2 regions of the Peribacillus aracenensis genome follow, and region 1 is predicted to be linked to the other one. Evidence: riboswitches for the same ligand, from Rfam matches in the RefSeq annotation. Region 1 holds a riboswitch; the other holds the start of a gene.
The links. Region 1 has a riboswitch for cyclic di-GMP ahead of N0M92_RS05520 (anti-repressor SinI family protein). Riboswitches for the same ligand answer to the same signal wherever they lie in the genome.

Region 1 (8,029 bases):
TTTCCGTTGAACTGCTTTCATCTGATGAGCTTTCCGTTGATTCACTCTCGTTCGATGAACTCTCCGTTGATTCACTCTCGTTCGATGAGCTCTCCGTTGATTCGCTCTCGTATGATGAGCTTTCCGTTGATTCACTTTCGTACGCTGAACTTTCCGTTGAATATTCCATTTATTCTTAAACCTCCAATATATTTTATCCTTAGGGATATCCGTACTGCATATCTAATAGGAACTTGGCTTATTACCCACTTTAAAGTAATCTTCTAATTTAAATATTTATTAAACCTGATCAGCTTTCCGTCGATTCACCCTCGTCCGCTGAACTTTCCGTTGATTCACTCTCGTACGAAGAGCTTTCCGTTGATTCACCCTCGTCCGCTGAACTCTCCGTTGATTCACTCTCGTACGAAGAGCTCTCCGTTGATTCACTTTCGTACGCTGAACTTTCCATTGATTCACTTTCGTACGCTGAACTTTCCGTTGAATATTCCATTTATTCTATAGCCTCCAATATTCATTATTCTTTAGGGATATCCGTACTGCATATATATGCGCCTTCTTTCTAATAGGGACTTTCCTAATCACCCATTTTAAAGTAACACTCCATCCGTTTTGCAAAATTCAGAAAGTCCATTTTGACTGGTCAAATTCATTAGATTGAAAAACTTCTCTCCTTGCAAACAAAAAAATAACCTCGGAATCTTTTAATGTCCCTAAGCCAACCGAACTCCGATTACCCACTACTTTCGCGAAGAAGGCCCTCGACATTTTCCTTTGGAATGATCTCGCCATCCTTAATCAGAATGACTTCATCAAGGATGTTCTCATGATAACCATTTGCCTAACAAAATCGATGTAAGACAGCGAGCTTCGTACAATCGCCTCCCGGACCATAACGCCCAACCCTTAGAATGGTTCGTCCGATCATACGACCGGTGCGCTAGCATAAACTTGGCTTTAGACAAGCTACATCGACGAACCATAAAAGCCGGTACAGCCCAAATATCATCACTGAAGTGACACAAAAAGCCGCTGAATCCTTTAGAGCTCATGATACACTCCCCATAAAAACATCATTAACATGGTAATGACAAAACTTACCGCCGACATAATATTTTACGACCAAACAACATCGCTGCAGACTGGGAATTGTAAATCCACAATCGCATCTTCCCTTCATAATTTAAACAAATCAAAGAGAAAATAATAAATGGCTGTAAGATCCAGATTATAAAAAGACTTGCAATCTCTAAATATCTGAATGTAAACAAAAAAATAAACACTAGGCCAAATTACACAACAAGCAACGAAAAAAGTGTAGATTTCTCAATCCGTCACTGCATTAAACTTTTAGAATCTATGTTCTAATCACTAGTAAACAACAAACCAAAATTTGGTAAAGGTATTATAAAATAGTAAATTATACTATTCTTTTATTATGAAATTAAATATAATAGATGAAGTGGTTACAAAATGAGGAAGGAAGTAAAATATGAGACATGAAAAAAAGAAGAAAAAGAAACGGACATGGCTGAAGGTAGTCGGGATAATTGTCCTACTGTTCGTATTAGCTGGGGGAGCTTTTGCCTACTCCGTATGGAATCATCTGACAAAAACCGTTGACACGATGCATACACCAATAGATCGTACCACAGATAAGCGAACGAAAGACCTTGCCCTATCAGATCAGGAGCCATTCTCTATGCTCATGCTTGGTGTCGATGAACGTGATGGCGACAAAGGCCGTTCAGATACAATGATCGTCTTGACAGTCAATCCACAAAATAAATCGGTCAAAATGCTAAGCATTCCGCGTGATACACGGACCGAGATCGTCGGTCATGGTACACAGGATAAAATCAACCATGCGTTTGCCTTCGGCGGAGCGAAAATGTCCATGGATACCGTTGAAAACTTCCTTGATATCCCAATCGACTATTATATGAAGATCAATATGGAAGGCTTCAAGGATATCGTTGACGCAGTCGGCGGCGTGACCGTTCAGAACGATTTGGACTTCACCTCCGATGGCATTCATTTTGCAAAAGGAACGCAGAACCTTAACGGGAAAGAAGCCCTTGCCTATTCAAGAATGAGACATGATGATCCAAGTGGTGATTTTGGCCGTCAATCCAGACAACGTGCCATCATCGAAGCAGTCATCAAGGAAGGCGCAAGCCTCTCCTCCCTGACGAAATACGATGAAGTCTTCGATGCACTCGGTAATAATATCCAGACTAATTTGACGTTTGATGACATGATGGACATCCAAAAGAACTACAGGGATGCAAGCAAAAGCATTACCCAATCATCCATAAACGGCAACGGAACGAAAATCGACGGAATCTACTATTATATTGTGTCGGATGAAGAAAAAGAAAAGGTTCAATCCGAATTAAAAGAACAATTATCCATTAAATAAGAAAAAATGAAAGAGCTGTCCGGACCCGCATCCTGACAGCTTTTTCATTTTCCCCGTCCAATATTCTGACAAAAAACGAACACCAATTGTAGAGATTTGTTGGAATTTTTGTTGTTTATTAGGCATTAAAAGACGGTATAATCAAATATGAGCTGAATATTCCATCTCCCCTTGCCCCTTTCATCACTAGACACAATTATTCTTTGGACCTGGAATTCCACAACCAACTTTCATCAACTATCATAAATAAACCCAAACAAAAGGAGTGTATTTAAATGAAAATCAAAGCAGGCAGCTGGGCTATGCTAAGCACACAGGACAAAATGTTCATTCTTAAAGCCATCAGTGATCGTTCAAGAATGAAATATGTTTCATGAGAAGTAAATCCAATCGGCATTACATGAGAGTATCACCTCTCCCTTTTCAATAAAACGAACTTGAGCCTGAAAAAGGAGAGGAATCTATTCAAACTGATAATCCCATAACAAACGCCATTCGCCTTTTTCTTTGACGACATAGCAATTTTGTTCCAAAGTAAACATTCCATAGCGAGAATTGAAGACCTGTGTAACTGGAACTTCATAGGCCGTTTTATGCAGCCTTCCACTCTTATCCAACTTCCAGTTCTTCACTTTCTTAGAACGGCCTACATCATACTGAAAGGACTCCACATCCATATGCTGTAAAAATACATGTGACCGATTTTGCACATAATCTGCCCGATTCGGAAACCGATGCTTCATTTCAGAACTTAACAAGTCCCAGGATTTCCCGAACTCTGCTTCACTTTCATACTCATAAAAATCTTCAACCACGCTTTTTGATCCGCTCGGAAAAAGAAAAATGATACACACTCCTGCAATTAACACCACGAGAATAATCGTCAAAACTCCTATTGGAATCTTACTATGTCTCATCACCCTCATCACCCTCACAGGTTATCTTTCATTTATATATATAAATGAAAACCATAAAAAAGAAGCATGTTGTTAGACATGCTCCTTAATTAAAATTATTAGAACTGAGTTCTTCAGGTTCGATGACGCCTTCTCCATCGATCCAAGAAAAGAAAACAGAAGATTCCAAGCAAACCGCCAAACGTGTCCAGCATGATATCCTGCCACAAGGGAGTTCGGCCACCGGTTAGTTTTTGATGAAGTTCGTCCGCACTCGCATAAAAAAGGACACATATAAGAGCGCCTGAAAACGAAAGAACAGGATTCTTTACAAAACTGCACCAAACACGATACGTCAATAATCCAAATACAAAAAAGATAAAAAGATGGGCACCCTTCCGAATGAAAAACTCCACAAAACCACTAACTCCTGCTGTATGGGCACTTACCTCAACCCCTCCATATATAAATGAAATGCCACTTAGCTTATCATACCAATATGGCGTATTGAACTGCGCTAAAAAAGGGGTGATGCTTTGATCCTCATATGTCTGCGAGGAAAAAAAGAAGATGACCATCGCCCATAAAACGAGCAAAATGGGGAAGAGGTATTTATGGATCATATTCTTTCAGGTTCCTCAATGATCCCACTTAATTTCTCCTTAATCTCCTCCACCATTTCATTCACAGTAACATCTTGTCCAGACTCACCTTTTGCAAAAGTGTCTTTTAAAATATCAAAAAAATCCATTTCAAATTTCACTCCACCATTTCATAAGTTGTCCCTAATCTTTTTTCAAAAGAAGGAATATAGCTCTTTTATTATAGTAGAGACTGGCAAGCTGAATCTACTATAATACAGAAAAATCACAGAAAATTAACATTTTCTAAAATATTCAGTAGGAATGAATCCCACTAGCCAATATGTGTAGATAAAAAAACAAAAAAGGACCGATTCCTCAGCCCCTTCGATCCCCATATTATGACTGCCCCATAAAATAAGTCATTACTGAAATCAAAACTAAAATAATAGTAATATAAGTCCCAATAAAAATTTTCTTGCTTCTCTGTTTCTTTTCATATACTTCCTCGAACGTAATGAATTTGTTCTTTGTCATCAAATAATCTCCTTCTAGTTTGATGGCAGCTATCTGACATCGCCTTTTGCGAAGTCCCTTTGCTTGATCTCTATAGTGTAGTATCGGCTCATTACTAATAACATTTAAGTATTAATAAGTATTTTTTATAGGCTATATTCCCTAAATGTGTAGAAGGTTACAACTAACGCATTATGTACATTAACTAAATTCTATGATTATTTATGTTAAAACCTGCCTAGGTTTCATTTTAAATTCAAATTTATTAAGCGCCTACTTAATAAAATTCATGATTATTTTTATCCAACCTTAGAATGACAGCCATAACGGTACACTGAATAAAGTTCCCCATACTCTTTATTCTAGATACCTTTACGGTAATTTCCTGTAATGAAAACAAAAAAAGAAGACTGTATAACAGCCTTCTCTAAGGTACATATTGCTTACCAAATGATATAATGTTTTTCTCTTGATCCATTTTCTACGATAAAATCCTTCACATCTTCAATGGACAAGCCTGAATTTTTCGCCTCTAGCATTAAAGAAACCCATTCTTCAAATTCATTGTTTGCTTCCATGACAAAATCCGCCTAATTTGTGGTAACACAGCCATCTTAGCAAAGCCTTAGACCTGTAATTTTGCGTCCCTACTTTTCAATAGGTTTGCCTTTCTCAAGAATATTTCACATTAATTATTAACTAAGATTAAAATTAATTTAAATCTCTTGAATCCCTGTTTCCATGGTGCTAAATAAACTATCATTCACTAAAAAATTTTCCTTTAATTAAAACTATATTAATGTTAATTATACTTAAAAACGTATTAATAGCTCTTAATACTATTCGTTTTTTTCTATCATTTTTCAACACCATTCATCAAAAAGTGACATTCCAATGTTAACACATTGGTATTATGTGCTTTCTTTACAACTCTTTTATTAAAAATACATTTATAATAGATATAATAAGCTCGAACTTGCTATTTTACAAAAATAGTATTCCGAAATATTAATTCGGTTTTAATTTATTTCCCCTAAGAAAAAAAGCCAGCATTACAAACCATACTATGGCTGTAACCTGACTGTTCGTGAACAAATATTTACACACTTGATTCCATTTGGATACCTAATAAATTGCTAAACATCCCTCTTTTTTCTCCAGCTAACTGTTTATATTCACCGACCTGAATGATTTCTCCCTGATCCATGACCAGTACTTGATCGGCATTGCGAATCGTCGATAATCGGTGAGCTATGACGATGATGGTCATTTTTCCTTTTAATCTTTCAATAGCGGATTGAATCTTCGCTTCGTTCTCGGTATCCAATGCACTTGTCGCTTCATCCATTACCAGTATGGCCGGTTTGCGTAAAATCGCTCTGGCTAACACTAGACGCTGCCTTTCCCCTCCTGACAGTCGGACACCTCGATCACCGATGAGTGTATCCAGACCTTGAGGAAGCTTACTGACAAAATCAGCAGCTGCAGCGAATTCCAAAGACTCCCATATGGATTTCTCACTTGCATCAGGGTCAATGATCAGCAAATTTTCCCTTATTGTTGCATTAAAGAGAAACGGATCTTGCGGGATATAACTTATGGACCTCCGCAGCGATAATAAGCGGTCATTAGTAAGGGGAATATCATCTATTCTGACTTCACCCCGATTAGGGTGATTCAACCCCATTAATATATCAATTAAAGTACTTTTTCCGGCACCTGATCGTCCTACTATAGCGGTCATACGGTTAGATGGTATGTGTATGTTTATATTTTTAAGGGCATAAGTGTTTTCATTTTGATCATAACTAAAATAAACATTACGGCAATCCAACCCTTGTTCAATATCAATAGGCTTGATATTTTTATAATCGGATTCATATAACTCTCTTGCAGCTCTACATTCATTTTGTAAATCCGACAGTGCTTTAAAAGACGGAAGCGTAGATCCTATTTGCTCTAAATTCGATTGAATGCTAGTAAACCTTGGCCATAACCTTGAAAAAATAACCGTGATCAGCATTAATTGTGCTGGCTGGGCCATGAACATCTTTATCGAAAAAAACACAAAAATGGCAATTAAAACTGAAGATACAATTTTGAAGATCATTTGGGACGTAGTATTTAAAGTCGTTAACTTGATTCTGTTTTTTTCCATTCTCTCACTTAAAGACAGAAACCAATTCAAATGAGATTCCTCTAGGGAATTACTTTTGATATCTTTCATTCCATTAAGGTGATCAGTCATACCCGCTAAATAGGTTTGTGTTAGCTGAAAGGTTTCCTTCCCAATAGACTGAGACTTTTTCACAAATTTCCGGGACGAAAAAATGAGAATGAACCCAAAGGCTATTATAAAACTCGTCATTGGAACAGATAAATAAAAAGCTATGCCGATTTGAATGAAAGTAAATATAAGGGAGGACATAAACTGTAAAAATAAATTTATCCCTGCACTTACATTGAAGGTTTCATTTGTCATGATGTTGATAATATCGGATTTCCTCTTTTTCAAGTAAAATCCCCAATTGACTTGCAGCAGGCTTCCATACGCCTCATCCCTTAACTTTCTAACAAAACCTTGTTGGATTTTCACTCCCAAGATTGTTTGATTCCGCTTAAATACACTTTGTCCCACCATTAATATCACATAAACTCCAAGTATTAATAAAAGGCTTAGCGTTTCCGGAATTCCCAAGAATAACTCATTAACCCAGCTTATGAAAGGAACTTCATCCGTTTTTATATCCATTACACCGGTCAATCCAATCAATGGGATCAATAAGAAAATCCCTACACTTTCTAAAAAACCTATTAAAATCATACAAATAAGATTGATATATAATATTTTTCCCGAATAGTCATGTATTTGTTTCGTAAAAAGTAAAAGATGCTTCATCACCATATCCTCCATTAGCATGACTTAATTGATAGTTTTCCTCCATGTTACCGGTGGTAAAGCGCGAAAATGGAAGGAAAGGTATCGGGTATTCACTTTTCTAAGATTATTTTTCACAAAGAAGATATTATGGGTGGGGTGGTGACACGTGGACTCCTGGTGAGGGGTTTATTGGGTTCAAATAGACTGTTTTCAGGTTAACTAGATTCTTGTTCTTTCAGATCCCTAATCTCGTTCTTTTTAGAGAACTTAGAAACAACAGTGAACCTATCCATCACTTCAGCTCCGGTTATATAAAAAGGTCCACTGCGCAGCCAAGCATGTGCAATGAGCCCTCCATTCTCATCCTTGGCTGTACCTAAGTAAAGAGTGCTATCAATCTTTCGTTTTTCCAACATCTTCATAGCCGCCATTGCCTTTACAAGACACTGGCTTTCCCATACGGTGTAGCGGCTCATAATTTTTATAGCCCGCGAAACATTTGCTAAAATCTCTTTATCCGCTGCATTCAATTCATATGATGACTCTTTCATCTGTTCACCCAGTGTTGGGGCAACTTTTGAAAAGGAAATGCTTTTAAGATAGCGGGCCCAGCCTAAATGTAAAAAGGCTTCGATATACAGCAGCTTTGTCTTGAAATTTAATCGAAGAAAAGTCTGAGCTTTCTTTACGATATTCATTGTTTTAGCCTCCTAGACTAAAGATTCATGATACT
Region 2 (8,029 bases), on a different contig from region 1:
TGGTGGATAATTTGAACACCTTCCTGAATCCGGCACATATGGCCGTTCGTTTTGAATATCACGAGAAGCTGAATGAATACTATGTCAAGGTAGTCGATGACGTGACGGATGAGACGATCAGGGAAATTCCTCCGAAGAAGTTATTGGATTTCTATGCGGCAATGATGGAGTTTGTCGGCATAATGGTGGATGAAAAAATATAAGCGGGTGATTTATTATGGTGCGAATCAGTGGTTTAGCAAGCGGGATGGATATTGATGAACTAGTTAAGAGCATGATGCAGGCAGAACGGGTGCCATTGGATAAATTAACACAGAAAAAGCAGTATTCCGAATGGCAGCGGGATGATTACCGTTCGATCAATACAGCTTTATCAGAATTGGATACGCTCATTCGTGATGGAATCGGGAAGCAATCCTCCTTTATAAAAAAGAAGGTGTCGGTTTCGAATCCAGATGCTGTATCAGTGAGAAATGTGAATTCGACTAGTGATTTTTCCGGGAATGTACAAGTGAATGGACTTGCCAAAGCAGCAACCATGACAAGTACGGAAAAATCAGCTGTTACCGACCCCAAAAAGAAACTATCGGAATTGGGTTTCACGACACCACAAGATATTACGATACTCGCCATCAATAAAGATGGCGGTTTTGATATGGAAGATAAAGATGGAGTGACAGTGGAAAAACCGTACACGCTTACCCTTAGTGGGGACGATACGTTAGAGAGTGTGATAAATAAAGTTAACGCTAACTCTGGAGTGACCCTATTTTTTGATGAAGCGTCCCAGCAGTTTTCCATCACTGCTAAAAATACCGGCGATGTTAAGGATAGAGCTGAAATTGAATTAGGGGGCACCGGAGATTTCTTCAATGTGCTAAAAATGGCCAGTAACAATGAAGGAACTGGGGGCACAAAAGGGGAAAATGCGTCCATTGTTTATAATGGACTGGAAATTTCCCGGCCTTCTAATACGTTTCAGATTAATGGAGCGGAAATAACGGTAAAGCAAAAAACGACCGATACAGTCACATTCTCATCAACAGCTGATGTGGATGCCATCCTGGATACGATCACACAGTTTGTGAATAAATACAATGAAGTCATTAAAAAGGTTCAAGATAAAACGGGTGAAGCGAAATATCGCTCCTTTACGCCGCTTACCTCTGAGCAAAAGAAGGCAATGACAGAGGATGAAGTGAAGCTGTGGGAAGAAAAAGCGAAGAGCGGAACATTGAAAAGCGACTCGACATTAAAAAGTCTCCTGACCACAATGAGGTCATCTCTATACACCTCGGTGGATGGAATCACGGGAAAAAACAGTCTTAGCAGTTTGGGTATCACCACCACCAAAAATTATTTGGAGGGCGGTAAATTAATGATTGATGAGGACAAGCTCCGGGCAGCCATTAGTGAGGATCCCAATGCGATTTATGATATGTTCATGGCCAATGGTCCGGAAAAGAGCGACAAAGGACTCGCACGCCGGTTAAGGGATGATATAGAATCATCGATGAAGGTGATTACTGAAAAAGCCGGAAAGGCCGGCTATGTTAATAACAATTTTACACTCGGAAAATTGGTTGATGGGCTGGATAAGAAGATTTCCACATTCGAAGCGAAGTTAACGAAACTGGAATCGCGCTATTATAACCAGTTTACGGCGATGGAAAAAGCGATTCAAAAGGCAAACAGCCAAAGTGCATCGTTAGCTTCTTATTTTAGTTAAGGTATGTCAGAAAGGAAGTAGTTAAGCATGGCGATAAATAATCCATATCAATCGTACCAGCAAAATTCAGTCAATACAGCATCCCCGGGAGAGCTTACATTAATGCTTTATAATGGCTGTTTGAAGTTCATCATGCTTGGGAAGAAAGCCATTGAAGCAGGAAATATCGAAGTGAAGAATACGAACATCATCAAGGCGCAAAATATTATCCGCGAATTGATGGTGACGCTGAATATGGATGCGGATGTTTCCAAAGATATGATGAGTCTGTATGATTTCATGAACCGGCGTCTGATCGAAGCGAATATGAAAAATGATGTTGCTGCCTTGGAAGAAGTGGAGGGGCTTGTTACTGAGTTCCGGAATACTTGGAAGGAAGTAATTCAGATCAATCGGAAAAAACAATTTACCCAAAGCGGTCAAGTGTAATGATGATTAGAACCTTTCATGAATTGACTGCTGAATTGCTTGCCGTTCTGGAAGATCGCACGATCACAGAACGTGATGATAAAATAGAAAGGGTTACAAAACTGATTGATCGGCGGGATGGGCTTCTTTCACAAATCAACCCGCCGTTTACTGGTGAAGAGCAACAATTGGGCCGTGCGGTACTGTTGCTCAACCAGCAGGTCGATCACTTGCTGAAGCTCCAAAGGCAGGAGATACAGCGGGATATCCAGGAAATAAATAAGAAGAAACGATCATCCAATAAATACACGAATCCGTATGAAAGTCTATCAGTGGATGGCATGTTTTATGATAAAAGAAATTGATTACCCTGCCGTTTGGATGCCAAACGGTTTTTATGTTAAGTTTTTTTAAATTTTCTGTAAATAAAATAGGCTTAATTTTTTCTTTATAGCATAGCATTTGATATAATGTAGCTAGGGCAGACATCAACCCTTTCCAAACCTTCCGACAATTGTTTTATGATTTCGACATGTTTCATGATGTGTTTCTAAAGGGAACCGGAGGGGTATTGTAGAATCTAACTGTATAGTCTTAATTTAAGGAGGACTCACTTTATGAATTACAACGTACGCGGTGAAAACATTGAGGTAACTCCAGCAATTCGAGAATACGTCGAAAAGAAAATTGGCAAGTTAGAACGATATTTTAACAATACACCAGATGCAAATGTGTTAGTGAATTTAAAAGTGAACAATAATACATCTAAAGTCGAAGTGACGATTCCCATGCAGAATTTGGTTCTTCGCGCTGAAGAAGAAAATGCGGATATGTATGCTGCCATTGACTTGATCAATGATAAGCTTGAACGCCAAATTCGTAAACATAAAACGAAGGTCAATCGTAAGTTCCGCAACAATCTATCTACGACACCCGATGCATTCGCCTTCAATACGGATGTTGACGAAGTGGTGGATGAATTCGAAGACGATCACGATATTGAAGTGGTCCGCAATAAGCGCTTTGATTTAAAGCCAATGGACAGTGAAGAGGCGATTTTACAAATGAATATGCTTGGTCACAGTTTCTTCGTTTACACGAATGCGGATACGAATACAACAAACGTAGTGTACCGCCGAAAAGATGGACGCTATGGATTGATTGAACCTAGTTAACTATTAATCTTAGATCAAAAGCACAACCCAGCCTCTGGGTTGTGCTTTTTTGATAGAATGCGTTGGCTGTTTGATATACTATAAAAAGACTTGTTCTCAGTTCATTTAAAAGAACAAATAATGTTCTTTATTAAGATAAATGATTAGTTTTACCTATTTAAACACCCTAACTTTTGCACTATACTCAAGTTGTTAGTTCTTTAAAGAGAACAATTGGTTATTTATAAAAAAACAATTTGAATAAGATGCAGAGGGGTTGGAAAACTTGTATCGAAAGAATTGCCATACATGCCATAGGGCTTCTTTTAGCAGTGCGGAATATGGAAAGTGGCTTTGTCCGACCTGCGGTGAGGATTTAACTGCGCAAAAAACCCTTGATGCACTTATAATTGAAAGAATCAATACACCTCAATGGAATAGTAAGAAGAGCAATATTCACTATTATTCAAATAAAAGAAATTGAATTAGCCTATGTTAACTTGCCTAAACTGTGAATTTTCTTAATATTGTAATATTTTGTCGGATGAAAGTTTTTGCATTTATGTGGATTACCGACATAAAATAGCAATATATGGAGTGTGTTTCCGTTATAATATGATTATAAGCACTGTATTTGGTAATAAATACCATGACAAAGGCAAACTGATTGAAAGATTAGGGCGCAAAGGCACAGGTCTAAGGTCCTTGTGACTATGATGGCTGGTCTGCCTGAAATACAAGAGTATTTTAGGAGGTAGAAGAGGTGGCTAATGTGGCAATGGATCAAGAATGGGTGAAGTTGATTTCAGAAGCAAGGAGTTTGGGTTTCAAAAAAGAGGAAATCAGTGCTTTTTTGAAAAGGGAAAGCGTTGAGGTAACTTTTGAGGAGAACGATGGAAAATAGGTTCCGAACAAGATTGAGAACATCCCTATAAACAGTGGTTCGATTCATTAGCTGTTTATAGGGGGGATGTCTCCTTGAGATTCTGGTGAGTCTAGCTTATCCAAACTATATTCTATTGGATTATGTAGGTAAACTAGTGCACTACCACTCTACTCTTCTTTATCTTTTCTCCATTTATTAAACTCGATGAATTCCCTGAATTGTTGTTTTGAAACACCTGAATTCATGGCTTCCTCAACGATTTTCATCCAGTCATTGTCCAAGGTTTCCTTATTTGGAGCATCATAAAGCAGGGCATCGACAGGAATGTTAAGTACGGCGGAGATTTTTTCAAGAAATTGAATAGAAGGATTCGTTTGTAAGTTCCGCTCGAGCGAACTTAAATAAGACTTTGCCACACCCGCTTTATCGGCAAGTTCAGTCATTGACATTTTCTTTTCTTCTCGCAGTTTTTTTACACGTTCACCAATCATCAATACCACCTCGAAACATGTTCTATTTATCTTCCGCTATTAAGTTTCAGTAGCCCACCTTATCATTCAAAACATGACGCCTGTAAGGCTGGATTACCTTGACATGCTATCGCTAGAGAGGACATAGCATCTAGTGATGGAAGGTTATGGATAATTCTCATTTGCATATGGAATAGTGGGGAGTTTGCAACATATTTTTTATACTTCCTCCTATTTTAACAGTTTTCCTCCTCATTTATCCATTGTTTTTCGCAAGAATTGAATTCAGGTCTATACCAGGGAAGTGACATGAAGTTGTACCTCTAGAATAGAAGTGGTAAAATTAAGCGTGCATTAGTAATAATAGAAGTTGTGTTTCTTCTTACTTATATGAATTTAGTCATTGAACGATCATTACCATAATAGAGGAGCGTTATTGAATGCTTAATATATTAAATAAAGTTTTTGATCCGAATAAGCGAGAAATCAAACGATTAGAAAAAATCGCCGATCAGGTCGAAGCACTGGCTGATGAGACGGCTGCACTATCGGATGAACAGTTGCGTGCCAAAACGGATGAGTTTAAAGAGCGTTATCAAAATGGGGAGACCGTTGATGATTTGCTTGTCGAGGCGTTTGCGGTTGCGCGTGAAGGTGCAAAGCGTGCTCTGGGCTTATATCCTTACCGTGTTCAAATCATGGGTGGGGCATCCCTCCATGATGGAAATATCTCCGAGATGAAAACTGGGGAAGGTAAAACCTTAACATCCACCATGCCTGTTTATTTAAACGCGCTTACCGGTAAAGGTGTACATGTCGTTACTGTCAATGAATACCTGGCACACCGTGATGCCACCGAGATGGGTGTATTGTATGATTTCCTTGGTTTGACCGTCGGATTGAATTTGAACAGTCATTCTAAAGAAGAAAAGCAGGCGGCGTACAATGCGGATATTACGTACAGTACGAATAATGAGTTAGGTTTTGATTACCTTCGTGACAACATGGTGTTATATAAAGAACAAATGGTACAGCGCCCGCTGCACTTTGCTGTCATTGATGAGGTCGATTCGATTTTGATCGATGAGGCGAGAACGCCATTGATCATTTCCGGTTCCGCACAAAAGTCGGCTCAACTTTATATCCAGGCCAATGCGTTTGTAAGAACCTTAAAAAAAGAAACGGACTACACATATGATGAAAAGACAAAAGGTGTTCAGCTGACGGAAGATGGGATGAATCGAGCTGAAAAAGCGTTTAATATCGATAATTTGTTCGATATTAATCACGTTACTTTGAACCATCATATCAATCAGGCGTTAAAGGCGCATGTTTCCATGCATTTGGATGTGGATTATGTGGTCCAGGAAGGCGAGATAGTCATCGTTGACCAATTCACTGGCCGTTTGATGAAAGGCCGCCGTTACAGTGAAGGTCTCCATCAGGCGATCGAAGCGAAAGAAGGACTTGAAATTCAAAATGAAAGCATGACTCTTGCGACGATTACATTCCAGAACTATTTCAGGATGTATGAAAAACTTTCAGGTATGACCGGGACAGCTAAAACGGAAGAAGAGGAATTCCGCAATATTTATAATATGAATGTCATTGCGATCCCGACAAACAGGAATATCATCAGGGATGACAGGGCGGATCTTATATACGCGACAACTGATGGGAAGTTCAAGGCAGTTGTGGAAGACATCGGCGAGCGTTATAAAAAGGGTCAGCCTGTGCTTGTCGGTACGGTTGCCATCGAAACATCTGAAGTCATATCCGCCTATTTATCCAAAAAAGGAATCCCTCACGATGTTTTGAATGCCAAGAACCATGAGCGTGAAGCGGAAATCATTGCGAATGCAGGTAATCAAGGCTCAGTTACGATTGCTACGAACATGGCGGGACGCGGTACGGATATCAAGCTTGGTGAAGGTGTCAAAGAGCTTGGCGGCCTTGCTGTCATCGGTACGGAACGTCATGAAAGCAGGCGTATAGATAACCAGCTGCGTGGTCGGTCAGGCCGTCAAGGAGACCCAGGGGTCACTCAATTCTATTTATCAATGGAAGATGAATTGATGCGCCGCTTCGGTTCGGATAATATGAAAAACATGATGGCACGCCTTGGAATGGATGATTCCCAGCCAATTCAAAGTAAAATGGTGACAAGGGCCGTTGAATCCGCACAGAAACGGGTCGAAGGCAATAACTTCGATTCACGGAAGCAATTACTGCAGTATGATGATGTTCTCCGTCAACAACGGGAAATTATATATAAACAGCGTTTCGATGTCATGGAAAGTGAAAACTTACGTGAAATCGTCGAAACGATGATTACGGGATCCATCGAGCGGAATGTTGTCGCGTTTGCACCAATGGGTGATGAGGAAGGCTGGAATTTACAAGGCCTTGCGGATTACCTGAATGGTAACCTATTTAATGAAGGTTCAATCACTGTAGCTGATTTGGATGGGAAAAATGAATCGGAATTGGTTGAGTTCATTTTAGCAAAAGTGAAAGAAGGCTATGACCAAAAAGAAGAAGAGCTATCTGAAGAACAAATGCGTGAGTTCGAAAAAGTAATCGTTCTTCGTGCAGTCGATAGTAAGTGGATGGACCATATTGATGCAATGGAGCAATTGCGCCAAGGGATCCACCTTCGTGCTTATGGCCAGATCGATCCGTTACGTGAATATCAATCTGAAGGTTTCGCAATGTTCGAAGCCATGATTGCTTCAATGGAGGATGAAGTCGCCAAATACATCATGAAGGCTGAAATCCGCAACAATTTGGAGCGTAAGGAAGTCATAAAAGGACAAGCGGTAAATCCGAAGGAAGAAGATGGGGGCAAAGTGAAAAAAGCCCCTGCCCGTAAAAAGGAAGACGTTGGCCGAAACGCGTTATGCCCATGCGGCAGCGGTAAAAAATATAAGAATTGCCATGGCAATTTAGGCTAAAGTTAGGTGTATAATGAATATGGGACGGTTAAGTGTAAGGCTTGCCGCCTCTTTTCATGTTTAGTTTGCATAAAGCAATATACTTGCATATAGTTTGAAGAGGTTTATTTGTAATGAAGCGAATCCCTCTTCTGGGATTTCTTTTAACATACTTAATGAGGTGAAGAGAAATGGAATTAGCAGAAATAAGAAATGAACTTGAACGGACAGCGCAACGATTAACGGACTTTAGGGGGTCTCTTTGACTTAGATGAAAAAGAGGCACGAATCGCACAGCTTGAAAATGAGATGACACATCCCGATTTTTGGAATGATCAGCAAAAAGCACAAATTGTCATCAATGAAACGAATGCTTTGAAAGAACAGGTCAATCAATTGTCCGAACTGAATGAATCATATGAAAATCTGGATTTGACATATGAATTAGT

Region 2: another riboswitch for cyclic di-GMP. It lies ahead of N0M92_RS13965 (anti-repressor SinI family protein); the one in region 1 lies ahead of N0M92_RS05520 (anti-repressor SinI family protein).

Annotation. Positions count from the first base shown of each region.
Region 1 is NZ_JANZMJ010000003.1:247,719-255,747, forward strand. It holds gene N0M92_RS05485 (hypothetical protein) at 1-169, opposite strand, end outside; gene N0M92_RS05490 (hypothetical protein) at 290-493, opposite strand; gene tagU (polyisoprenyl-teichoic acid--peptidoglycan teichoic acid transferase TagU) at 1,493-2,422, shown strand; gene N0M92_RS05500 (hypothetical protein) at 2,884-3,339, opposite strand; gene N0M92_RS05505 (VanZ family protein) at 3,453-3,941, opposite strand; gene N0M92_RS05510 (hypothetical protein) at 3,938-4,069, opposite strand; gene N0M92_RS05515 (hypothetical protein) at 4,299-4,436, opposite strand; gene N0M92_RS05520 (anti-repressor SinI family protein) at 4,859-4,993, opposite strand; cyclic di-GMP riboswitch class I at 5,012-5,093, opposite strand; gene N0M92_RS05525 (ABC transporter ATP-binding protein) at 5,515-7,314, opposite strand; gene N0M92_RS05530 (lasso peptide biosynthesis B2 protein) at 7,512-7,994, opposite strand; gene N0M92_RS05535 (lasso peptide biosynthesis PqqD family chaperone) at 8,028-8,029, opposite strand, start outside.
Region 2 is NZ_JANZMJ010000012.1:101,070-109,098, reverse strand. It holds gene flaG (flagellar protein FlaG) at 1-203, shown strand, start outside; gene N0M92_RS13985 (flagellar hook-associated protein 2) at 218-1,729, shown strand; gene fliS (flagellar export chaperone FliS) at 1,757-2,158, shown strand; gene N0M92_RS13975 (flagellar protein FliT) at 2,158-2,502, shown strand; gene hpf (ribosome hibernation-promoting factor, HPF/YfiA family) at 2,755-3,312, shown strand; cyclic di-GMP riboswitch class I at 3,939-4,024, shown strand; gene N0M92_RS13965 (anti-repressor SinI family protein) at 4,055-4,195, shown strand; gene N0M92_RS13960 (helix-turn-helix domain-containing protein) at 4,345-4,668, opposite strand; gene secA (preprotein translocase subunit SecA) at 5,088-7,601, shown strand; one part of gene prfB (peptide chain release factor 2) at 7,772-7,834, shown strand; one part of gene prfB (peptide chain release factor 2) at 7,836-8,029, shown strand, end outside.